Regions from separate parts of the Nocardioides daphniae genome, predicted to be linked through region 1. Evidence: riboswitches for the same ligand, from Rfam matches in the RefSeq annotation. Region 1 holds a riboswitch; the other holds the start of a gene.
The links. Region 1 has a riboswitch for thiamine pyrophosphate ahead of E2C04_RS04235 (thiamine phosphate synthase). Riboswitches for the same ligand answer to the same signal wherever they lie in the genome.
Positions count from the first base shown of each region.

Region 1 (5,816 bases):
TGCTCCATGTGCGGGCCGAAGTTCTGCTCGATGAGGATCAGCCGCGACGTGCAGGAGCGTTTCGCGCGCGCCGGAGGTCCCGAGCTCCTCGACCTGAGCCCGACCGTCCGCGCCGACGAGTGAGGCGCGGCGGGTCGAGGTGGCCGTCGATAGGGTGCGCCCATGCGCTACTCACGACTCGGCACCACCTGACTCGAGGTCTCGGCGATCACGCTCGGCTGCATGAGCTGGGGCGACAGGTCGCGCGGCTGGCACCCGTGGATCCTCGACGAGGAGCAGGCGCGCCCGCTGATCATTGCGGCCTGGGAGGCCGGGGTCAACGCCTTCGACACGGCCAACGTGTATGCCGCCGGCTCCAGCGAGGAGGTCACCGGGCGGATCCTCAAGGAGATCGCGCCGCGCGAGGAGGTCGTCATCGCGACCAAGGTGCACGGCCGGATGCGCCCCGGCGCCAACGGAGCCGGGCTGTCGCGCCGCGCCATCATGACCGAGATCGACGCCTCGTTGACCTGGCTCGGCACCGATCACGTCGACCTCTACCAGATCCACCGGTGGGACGACGAGACGCCGATCGAGGAGACGGTGGAGGCGCTGCACGACGTGGTGAAGGCCGGCAAGGCCCGCTACATCGGTGCCTCGTCGATGTTCGCCTGGCAGTTCGCCAAGGCCCAGCACGTCGCCGAGCGCAACGGCTGGACGAAGTTCGTCTCCATGCAGAACTACTACAACCTGCTCTACCGCGAGGAGGAGCGCGAGATGCTCCCGCTCTGCGCCGACCAGGAGGTGGGGGTGCTGCCCTGGAGCCCGCTGGCACGGGGCCGCCTGACCCGCCCGTGGGGCGAGGAGACGACGCGCTCCGAGGGTGACGCGTGGGGCCGCGACCTCTACCCGGACTCCGACCGGGTGATCGTGGAGAAGGTGGCCGAGCGCCGCGGCGTCTCCCGCGCCCAGGTGGCGCTGGCGTGGCTGATGGCGCAGCCGCAGGTGACCTCGCCGATCGTGGGCGTCACCAAGCGCACCACCTCACCGACGCCGTCGCGGCGGTCGAGCTCGAGTTCACCGCCGACGAGCTCGAGGAGCTGGGGGCTGCGTACGAGCCGCACCGGATCGCCGGCCACGGCCCGGCGACGGTGCACGCCTCGCGCTGACCAGGGTGGCCGCCGGAGGTCAGGCGGACTCCGCCTCGCTGCCGGACTCGTCGCCCGGCTCCTGACCGGCCTCCTTGGCCTCCTTGCGACGGCGACGCTCCTCGCGGGCCGCCTCCTCGGCGGCCTGCTCGGCGCGACGCTTCGCCTCGTAGTCGCGGCGCTGCTGCTCGGCGCGCTCACGCACCTGGCGCAGGAAGGCGTCGTCGTTGCCTTCGTCGACTGCCGCGGCGCGGCCGGGGCGGTCGTACTCGGGGAAGTGCGGCGTCGACCGCTCACCCGAGCGCGGGCGCGCGGCCTGCGGCTGCCCGGCCACCAACCAGGCGATCGAGCCGACGACCGGGAAGAAGAGGATCAGCAGGATCCACGCCACCTTCGGCAGGTTGCGGATGTCGCCGTCGCGGCTGGTGATCGCCTGCACCAGGCAGAAGATGCACAGCACGATCGGCAGCACGTAGAAGACGATGATCCGCAGCATGGCCCCTCCGACCTCGCCCCGGGTCGTACGCCCGGAGGACGCGCTCATCGTAGGGGCGCGGCGACCGCTGGGCGAGAGGATTCCAGAAGCCCGTCGAGGGGGTTCTGCTACGGTCCGAGGTGTCCACACGGGAGTCCGCGGTAGCGGGCTGAGAGGGAGCTGGGACCGCTCCGACCGTCGTACCTGATCCGGGTCATGCCGGCGAAGGAAGTGAGTTCCCACTGTGTTGTCACCTGCGTCGTCACCTGCGTTGTCACGCCTGTTCTGCCTCGTCAGCTGCCGCGACGACCTGGCCCTGCTGCCCGACCTGGCCCTGGCCGGCGTCGACGGCTTCCAGGTGCGCGACCCCGACGCCACCACCGCCGAGCTGCTCACCCTGGCCCGGGTGACGATCAGCGCCGTCCGCCCCCACGGTGCCCGTGTCGTCGTCAACGACCGCCTCGACGTGGCGCTCGCCGCCGGCGCCGACGGGGTGCACCTCGGCGCCGAGGACCTGCCGGTCGCCGACGCCGTCCGCCTGGCGCCGCACCTGTGGGTCGGCGCGACCTGCCGCAGCCTGCGGGCCGTCGAGCGGGCCGCGGCAGCCGGGGCGACGTACGCCGGCTTCGGACCGCTCTTCGCGACCGCGAGCAAGCCGGGGCTCCCCGCGCCCCTCGGACTCGAGGCGCTCACCCGCGCGACCGGCCCGCTGCCCCTGGTCGGGATCGGCGGCCTCGACGCCGAGCGGGCAGCCGCTGCCCGCGCCGCCGGGGCGCACGGGGTCGCCGTCATCGGAGGGATCTGGCGGGCCCCCGACCCACTCTCCGCCGCGAAGGAGCTGGTGAAGGCGGTCGGCTGATGCGGGTGCACGTGCTCGGCGGCGGGATCGTCGGCCTGGCCTGCGCCGACGAGCTCGTCGCGCGCGGTCACGACGTGACGGCCGTCGACCGGCGCCCGGGCAGCGGAGCCAGTTATGTGGCGGCCGGGATGCTCAGCCCCGGCGGGGAGGCGTGGTTCGGCGAGGAGGTGGCGTTCCGGCTGGGGGTCGAGGCGACAGCGCTCTGGCCTGCGTACGCTGCCCGCCTCGGCGTCGGCCTCGACGCCCGCGGCACGCTGCTGGTCGCCCGTGACGCCGCGGACGCCGCGGCGCTGCGCCGCCACCTCGACCTGCTCGACCGGCTCGGCCACCGCGCCGAGGAGGTGGCGGCGGACGTCGAGCCCGGGCTGGGCCGCACCAGCCTGGTCGCCCGCCTGGACGAGCGCTGCGTCGACCCACGCGCGGTGGTCGCAGCGCTGCTGGGGCGACTGGGCGGCCGGGTGGTCGCCAACCGGCCGACCGAGCCTCCCGACGCGGTGGTGGCGGCCACCGGGGCGCGGCTGCCGGCGCCCTACGACCACCTGGTGCGCGGGGTGCGCGGCGAGCTGGTGGTGCTCGCTCCGTCGCGCGTGCCCGGCCACGTGGTCCGTGCCCGGGTGGGGGAGGAGGTCTACCTGGTGCCGCGTCGCGACGGCCGCCTGGTCGTCGGCGCCACCAGCGAGGAGCACGACCGGCCCCCGGTGGTGACGGCCGGCGGGCTGCTCCGCCTGCTGCGGGCCGGCCGCACGCTGTGGCCGGCCGTGGAGACCGCCGCGGTCGTCGAGACGCTGGCCGCCGACCGGCCCGCCACCCCCGACCACCTGCCGCTGCTCGGCCCGGCCGCACCCGGCGTCTGGCTCGCGGCCGGGGCCTTCCGCCACGGCGTGCTGCTCGCGCCGCTGCTGGCCCGGATGCTCGCCGACCAGCTCGAGGGTGCCGCCACCGTGCGGGCGCTCGACCCACGCCGATTCATGCCCGACCACGATCCCGACCAGGAGGAGGAGAGATGCAGGTGACGCTCAACGGGACGACGGTCCCGACCGCCGCGACGACCGTGGCGGCGCTGCTCGTCGAGCAGTACGAGGAGCTGGCGCCCGGGTGCGTGCCCACCGGGTGCGCCGTCGCGCTGAACGGGGAGGTGGTGCCACGCTCCGCGCTGGCGCACGCCCGGCTCCGGCCGAGCGACCGGGTCGAGGTCGTCGGGGCGGTGGCGGGCGGATGAGCGCACCGGAGCTCCTGGAGATCGCCGGACGCACCTTCGAGTCGCGGCTGCTGCTCGGCACCGGCGGACTGCCGTCGCCCCACCTGGTGGCGCCGGTCCTCGAGGCGGCGCGGCCGGCCCTGGTCACGGTCAGCGTGCGGCGCACGTCGTCCACCGCGCCCGGCGGGCTGCTCGACGCGATCGCCCGCTCCGGTGCCGAGGTGCTGCCCAACACGGCCGGGTGCCTGGACGCCGACGAGGCGGTGCTGACGGCGGAGCTCGCCCGCGAGGCGCTCGGCACCGACTGGGTCAAGCTGGAGGTGATCGGTGACGACGTCTCGCTGGTGCCCGACGTGGTCGAGCTGCTGCGGGCGGCCGAGGAGCTGGTCCGCCGGGGGTTCGTGGTGCTGCCCTACACGAGCGACGACCCCGTGGTGGCCGCCCGCCTGCGCGACGTCGGCTGCGCCGCGGTGATGCCGTTGGGCTCACCGATCGGGTCGGGGCTGGGAGTGCTCAACCCGTTCGCGATCGAGGCGGTGGTGGCGGCCGTCGACGTGCCGGTCGTCCTCGACGCGGGCATCGGCACCGCCTCCGACGCCGCCCTGGCGCTGGAGCTGGGGTGCCATGCGGTGCTGGCGGCCAGCGCCGTCACGCGGGCGGCGGACCCGGTCGCGATGGCCCGGGCGCTGCGCCTCGGGGTGGAGGCCGGGCGCTCCGCCCGGCTCGCCGGCAGGATCCCGGCCCAGGCCGTCGCCCGCTCGGCCAGCCCGCTCGACGGGAGGATCGCATGATCTCGCGGCTCGTCCTGCTGACCGACCGCCGTCAGCTCTCCCCGCGCCACGACCTCCTCAGCGTGGTCGCGGACTGCGTCGCGGCAGGGCTGCGTACGGTCGTCGTGCGCGAGCACGACCTGCCGCCCAGCACGCGCCACGGCGTGATCGTGGCCCTCAAGGCCCTGCCCGGGCTGACGGTGATCTCGTCGCGGCTGGCCGACGAGGCCGCCGACGGCCTCCACCTGGCGGCCAGCCAGCCGGAGCCGCCCGAGGGCTGGTGGGGGAGGTCGTGCCACCGCGCGTCGGAGGTCGCCGAGGCGGGGGCGCAGGGCGCCCGGTGGGTGACGCTGTCGCCGTGGGCGGCGAGCCTCAGCAAGCTGGGCTACGGGCCGCCGCTTCCGCGTCAGGCGTACGCCGGGCACGCGCTCCCGGTGCTGGCGCTCGGCGGCGTACGCCCGTCCAACGCGGCCGCGGCCGTCGAGGCCGGCGCCCACGGCGTCGCAGTGATGGGTGAGGTGATGCGCGCCGACCATCCCGGGCGTGTGGTCCGCTCCGCTGCGGGCGCTGGCATGACGGGCCCGACACCGGGGACGCCCCCGGTGGTGCTGACGGTGGCCGGCACGGACTCGGGAGGTGCCGCGGGCGTCGCGGCTGACCTGACCACGTGGTCGCACCTGGGCGTCCACGGGGCCTGCGTGGTGACGGCCGTGACGGCCCAGGACACCACCGGGGTGCGGGCGGTGCACGCCGTGCCGCTGCCGGTGGTGGCGGCGCAGGTGGAGGCGGTGACCGACGACCTGGCCGTGGCAGCGGTGAAGACCGGGATGCTGGGCAGCGTGGACGTGGTCCGGCTGGTCGCCGAGCGCCTCGGGCACCTGCCGCTGGTCGTCGACCCGGTCCTGGTGGCCACGAGCGGCGCCGTGCTCGGTGGCGCCGACGTGGCCCGGGCGTACGCGGCCCACTTGCTCCCACGCGCCACCGTCGCCACGCCCAACCGCGACGAGGCGGTCGCGCTCTGCGGCGTCGAGGTGCCGTCGTCGGAGCTCGCCGAGCGCCTGGCCGACACCGGCTGCGCCGTGGTCGTCACCGGGGGACCGGAGTGGCGTGCGGAGGGGGCGGTGGCCGCCGACTGCGTCGACTGGCTCTGCCTGCCCGGGGGAGTGCCGCAGGCCGTCCGGCACCCGGTGGTGGCGACCACCCACGACCACGGCAGCGGCTGCACCTACTCCAGCGCGGTCGCCGCGGGCCTGGCTCACGGTCGGACGCTGGAGACGGCCGTGGCCGACGCGGCGGCGTACGTCACCGGGCAGCTGCGGCAGGGGAGCGGGTGGTCGTTGGGCCGCGGACGTGGTCCCGTCAGCCACCTGGTGCCCTGCGTGGGCGA
Region 1 covers NZ_CP038462.1:875,890-881,705, forward strand. The annotation lists gene thiC (phosphomethylpyrimidine synthase ThiC) at 1-123, shown strand, start outside; partial or broken gene E2C04_RS04225 (aldo/keto reductase) at 223-957, shown strand; gene E2C04_RS20705 (hypothetical protein) at 963-1,148, shown strand; gene E2C04_RS04230 (PLD nuclease N-terminal domain-containing protein) at 1,168-1,671, opposite strand; TPP riboswitch at 1,741-1,850, shown strand; gene E2C04_RS04235 (thiamine phosphate synthase) at 1,874-2,461, shown strand; gene E2C04_RS04240 (FAD-dependent oxidoreductase) at 2,461-3,474, shown strand; gene thiS (sulfur carrier protein ThiS) at 3,465-3,680, shown strand; gene E2C04_RS04250 (thiazole synthase) at 3,677-4,450, shown strand; gene thiD (bifunctional hydroxymethylpyrimidine kinase/phosphomethylpyrimidine kinase) at 4,447-5,816, shown strand, end outside.

Region 2 (5,816 bases), 1.2 Mb from region 1:
GCAGGTACTGCACCAGCAGCCCCTGGCCGCGACGGTCGTGGTGGTGCACCGGCTCGGGCACCATCCGCCCTTCGGCGGCGTCCCAGAAGGCGTCGACCCGGCGGGCGACTGCGCGGGCGACCTTGCCCGGGACGCCCTGCTGCGGGATGTAGGGGTGCGGGCGAGTGGGGGCGTGGAGCTCGGCCTGGTGGAGTTCCAGCAGCAGGTCGGAGTCGCCCTCGCCGCGGTGCACGTCGAGGTCGTGGGCGAGCGCCTCCTCCAGCGGGACGAGCGCGGTGAACTCCTCCTCGACCGCGTCCCACACCGTCGCCCACGGCTTGTGCACGGCATACGCGGAGCCGTAGAGCTTCGCCTTCACCTGCGCCAGCGCCATCGCCAGCTGCCGTGTCCGGGCCAGGTACTCCTTGGCGCGCTCGGCGCCGTCGGGGAGCCGTTTGCGCGCGGCCGGCACCAGGACCATGACGGTCGCAGCCAGGTGTCGGCTTGCGGTGGCCAGGAAGGTGTCGACCGGTGGGTACTGGTCGCGCGGGCGGTCCGGGTCGGTGCTCGGCCGGGCGACGCGCGCTCGGGCGAGCCGCTCCTCGAGGAGCTGGTGGGTGGCGCGGGCGTCGATCAGGAGGGTGTCCATCGAGCTCACCTCCGGGGGACGAAGGATCACCTCCCTCCAGTGTGCGCCTGCCGTCAGGGCTTCACAAGGACGACCGCGTCGGCGATCGCTCGCCTCACCAGGAGCGGTACTCCTCCTCGATCAGCTCCGCGATCCGGTCCGGGTCGGGCACCAGCCCGGTGTCGGCGGCGATCCCGACCGTGACCGCCCCGGCATAGCTGAAGAGGCAGACGCCCAGGGGCTGGTGGCCCGAGCTGGGCACCCACCCCAGCACGTGGGTGACCCTCATCCCGGCCAGCCGCACGGGTCGGCGCGGCCCGGGCACGTTGGTCAGCACGCCGACCGCCTTGTCGGCGAGCAGGTTGGTGACCCGGTGGGCCACGAGGCGGGGCGACTCGGCCACCGCCCACTGCACCCCGAAGGTGACCACGGGCTCGAGGCTGTTCTTGATGCGCTCCATCCGCTGCCGCACCGCTGCGACTGCCTGCCGCGGGGTGCGTGACCCCAACGGCATCGGCAGGAAGACCAGCGAGAAGTGGTTGCCCAGCTCCTCGGGCAGGCTCTCGTCGAAGGGTCGCAGCGTGACCGGCACCATCCACGCCACCTCGTCGACCAGGGCGTCCTTCTCGGCCAGGTAGCGGGTCAGCGCCTGCGCCACGAGCGCGACCAGGACGTCGTTGACCGTGCCGCCGTGCTCCCGGCCCAGCGCCCTGACGTGGGCGAGGTCGAGGTCGGTCACCCAGGCCACCGACTTCTCCACGCCCGGTCGGCCGGTCCACGCCGTGCGCGGGGTGCGGCTCGCGGTGAGCACGCGCCCCAGCTCGGCCACCGTGTTGACGGTCTGGTTGTCGGTCGACGAGAGGCCCTGCACCAGGTCGATGAGGCGGTGGGGGTGGCGCACCAGGCCCAGACCTTGGGGAAGCAGGCGCGGGCTCAACGAGGTGGCGAGCCGCAGCGGCGCCCGGGTGGAGCCCAGGGCGAGGTCGGCCAGGTCGGCGGTGGCGCGGCGTACGACGGCGGCGGCGCTGCCCAGCAGCCCCGCGGTGCGCGGGGGCCGGCCCACGGGCAGCGGCACCGTGCCGCCCGCCTCCGTCTCGCACAGGCTGAACATCAGCTGCACCAGCCGGACGCCGTCGGTCACGGCGTGGTGGACGCGGCAGAAGAGGGCGGCCCCGCGGCCCTCGATGCCGGTGACCAGGTCGGCGCTCCACAACGGGCGCCCGGGGGTGAAGGGCTCGGCGAAGCGCTCCCCGATCCACGTACGCAGTGCCGCGTCGTCGCCGTCGAGCCGCACGAGCCGCACGTGGTCGGCGACGTCGAAGTCGTCGGCGTCCTCCCAGAACCACTCGCCGTCGCGCTCGGAGGCCCGTCGCCGCAGGACCGGGTGGCGATCGACCAGCCGCTCCTGCAGCAGCGCCCGCAGCGTGTCGAGGTCGGGCTCCGCCTCCAACCACATGAGGCAGCGCACGTGCAGCAGGTTGTCGAGGCGGTCCATGTGCAGCCAGGTCTGGTCGGCGGCACGGATCGGGGTCGACGTCACCCGGCCAACATAGGGCGTCCGCCGGTGCCCGCGCGCCCGCTCAGGCGAGGAAGTCCAGCACCTGGCGCATCGCGCGCCGCCCCTCGGGGATCAGCGGGAAGAGGCTGTAGACGTGCAGCAGGTCGTGCTCCTCGACGGAGGTGAGCTCCCCCGGCCTCCTCCGCCCGGCGCACCAGCATCCGGCAGGCCGCGGCGAGGGTGTCGCGGGTGCCGTGCAGCATCAGCGCCGGCGGCAGGTCGCTGAGGTCGCCCAGCGCGGGGGAGACCTCCGGCCGGTCGAGGTCGTCGGGCGAGCCTGCCCACCACTCGGCGTAGAGCCGAATCTTCGAGAGGAAGAGCCACGGGTCGCGCGCGGAGAACTCCTCGGTGCCCGGCGCGGTGCTCGTCAGGTCGGCCCACGGCGCGTGCAGCACCAGCGAGCCCGCCACCGCGCCGGAGCCGTGACGACGTAGGCGGTCACGCATGGTCTGCGCGAGCGCCAGCACCAGCCCGCCGCCGGCCGAGTCGCCCATCAGGGTCAGCGGCCGCTCGCCGGCGCAGTCGGCGTGCTCGGCCCACGCGACGGCCAGGTCGACCAGGTCCTCGTGGGAGTCGCGCCAGGTGTGGGTGGGCGCGAGCGGATAGTCCGGCAGCACGATCCGCGCCCCGAGCCGTCGGGCCAGGATCGAGACGTAGCGCACGTGGAAGGCGTCGATCGGCTTCACGTAGCCGCCGCCGTGGCCGTAGAGGACGGTGCGGGTGACGTCGGCGCCACGCGGCGTGAGGACGTACGTCGGAAAGCCTGCGCTGTGGTCGACCTCGACGTCGAAGCGCCGGGAGAAGCCCGGCACCAGCCGCGTCGGCAGGCCCCCGACGAGCGTCTGCTGCCAGGCCAGGATGCGGCCGCGCTCGAGGTCGGCGTCGTCGAGGTCGCGGGCCCGGCGCACCCGGGGCAGCACGGTGGCGACCACCTGGTGCAGCAGGCTCGGCGAGACGACGGGGGAGTCCACGCCTCCGAACCTAGGCGAGGGCCGGTGACGACGGGGCGGTTCAGGTGCAGCCTCCGGGACTCCTCGTGCTGCGTGGAGGGGGCAGGCGTAGGGTGTCGGCGTCAGACAGGGGAGCACGTGGACCAGCGTGCTGAGAGTGCGGACCAGCCGCAGACCCTACGAACCTGCTCCGGTTAGCACCGGCGAAGGGAGTCAGAAAGATGTCCATGCCTGCCCGTACGCGGACGGTGGCGGTCGCCGCCCTGCTCGGCCTCACCGCCCTCAGCGGCTGCAGCCTGGTGGGAGGTGACTCCTCGGACGCCGACCGCGCCGACCAGGTCGTGCTGGTCACCCACGAGTCGTTCACCCTGCCCGACGAGCTGATCGCCTCCTTCGAGGAGGAGTCCGGCCAGGAGCTCGTCGTGCGTGCCTCCAACGACGCCGGCGCCCTGGCCACCAAGCTCGCCCTCTCGGCCGACAACCCGTCGGGCGACGTCGCCTTCGGGATCGACAACACCTTCGCCTCCCGCGTCGTCGACGCCGGCGTCTTCGCGCCCTACACCGCCGAGCTGCCGGTCAGCGCTGAGCGCTACGCCCTGGCCGACGGTGGCGACCTGCTGGCGCCGGTCGACCAGTCGAGCGTCTGCCTCAACGTCGACACGGCCTGGTTCGCGGAGCGGGAGCTCGGGGCGCCGGCCACCTTCGAGGACCTCACGAAGCCGGCGTACAAGGACCTCACCGCCGTCTCGAGCGCATCGACCTCCTCGCCCGGCATGGCCTTCCTGCTGGCCACCCGCGCCGCCTTCGGCCAGCGCTGGGACGACTACTGGACCGACCTGCTCGACAACGGCCTGAAGATCGTCGACGGCTGGACCGAGGCCTACTACGGCGAGTTCACCGCCGGCGGCGAGAAGGGCACGCGACCTGTCGTGCTGTCGTACGACTCCTCGCCCGCCTTCACCGTGAAGGACGGGAAGACCACGACCGCCGCGTTGCTCGACACCTGCTTCCGCCAGGTCGAGTACGCCGGCGTGCTGAAGGGTGCGAAGAACCCCGAGGGCGCCCAGGAGCTCGTCGAGTTCCTGCTGAGCCCGCTGGTGCAGCGCGAGCTGCCGGACTCGATGTACGTCCGCCCGGTCAGCGGCGAGGCCGACCTGCCCGACGACTGGGCCGCCTTCGCGCCCGAGCCGCAGAAGGTCTGGGAGGTCGAGCCGGCCGAGATCGCCGCGAAGCGCGAGAAGTGGCTGGCTGGAGGAGTGGACCGACGTCGTCACCCGCTGACCGAGCGTCCCCCGGGCTGATGGTGCTGCGCCGACTGGTGGGCCTGACCGCGTTGGCGGCCGGGCCCCTGGTCGTGCTCACCCTCTTCTTCCTGCTGCCCGTCGCCGGCATGGTCGGGCGCGGATTCGTCGTCGACGGCTCCTTCGACCCGGTCGGCGTGCTGGAGGTGCTGGGCCGCCCGCGGGTCGCCCGCGTGCTCGGCTTCACCCTGGCCTCGGCCACCGCCGGCACCGTCCTGTCGCTGCTGCTGGGGCTGCCGTCGGCCTACGTCCTCTCCCGCCTCGACCTGCCCGCGCGCCGGGTGGTGCGGGCGGTGCTGCTGGTGCCCTTCGTGCTGCCGACGATCGTGGTCGGCGTCGCCTTCCGTGACGTGCTCGGCGAGGGCGGCCCGCTCGGTTTCCTCGGCTGGGAGCAGGGGCCGGTCGCGGTCGTGCTGGGCCTGGCCTTCTTCAACGCCGCGGTGGTGATCCGGACCGTCGGCGCGGCCTGGGAGTCGCTCGACCCGCGCCCCGGCGAGGCGGCCGCGGCGCTGGGCGCGAGCCCCTTCCAGGTGCTGACCACGGTCACCTGGCCGGCGCTGCGCGGCTCGGTGGTGAGCGCGGCCTCGGTCGTCTTCCTCTTCTGCGCGACCTCCTTCGGCGTCGTGCTGACCCTGGGCGGGGTGCGCTGGGCGACGGTGGAGACCGAGATTTACCTGCTCACCACCTCCCTCTTCGACCTCCGCGCAGCCGCCGCCCTCTCGGTGCTGCAGCTGGTCGTGGTCATCGCCCTGCTGGTGCTCACCGCCCGCTTCCGCGCCCCCGCGGCGCCGGTGGCACGGCGTACGTCCGCCCCGCGCCGGGTGCGGCTGACGGATGCGCCCGCCCTCGCGGTGACCGCGCTGACGCTGGCCTTCGTTGCCCTGCCGATCGTCACGCTGGTGCAGGGCTCGCTGCGGGTCGACGGCGCGTGGAGCCTCGACAACTACCGCGCCCTGACCGGCCGGGGCAGCGACCGGGCGCTGCTCGTGCCGGTGACCGAGGCGTTGGCCTCGTCGCTGCGCACCGCGGTCGACGCGACCTGGATGGCGCTGAGCCTGGGGCTGCTGCTCGCCGTCGTGGTGACCCGGCGCTCGCACTCGGCCGCCGAGAGGCGCGTACGCAGCGGGCTCGACGCCGTCTTCATGCTCCCGCTCGGCGTCTCCGCGGTGACCTTGGGGTTCGGCCTCCTGGTCACCCTCGACTCCGGCCCGCTCGACCTGCGCGACTCCCCGCTGCTGGTGCCGATCGCCCAGGCGCTGGTCGCGCTGCCGCTGGTGGTCCGGACCCTGGTCCCGGTGCTCGGCGGCATCGACGACCGGCAGCGCCAGGCGGCGGCCTCGCTGGGCGCCGGTGCCTGGCGCACCTGGTTGACCGTCGAGGTGCCGGTGGTCTGGAAGCCG
Region 2 covers NZ_CP038462.1:3,231,395-3,237,210, reverse strand. The annotation lists gene E2C04_RS15925 (hypothetical protein) at 1-628, opposite strand, end outside; gene E2C04_RS15920 (WS/DGAT domain-containing protein) at 723-2,147, opposite strand; gene E2C04_RS15915 (alpha/beta hydrolase fold domain-containing protein) at 2,144-3,136, opposite strand; TPP riboswitch at 3,234-3,344, shown strand; gene E2C04_RS15910 (thiamine ABC transporter substrate-binding protein) at 3,337-4,416, shown strand; gene E2C04_RS15905 (ABC transporter permease) at 4,416-5,816, shown strand, end outside.
Region 2: linked by a shared signal. The riboswitch ahead of E2C04_RS15910 (thiamine ABC transporter substrate-binding protein) and the one ahead of E2C04_RS04235 (thiamine phosphate synthase) in region 1 are both predicted to bind thiamine pyrophosphate.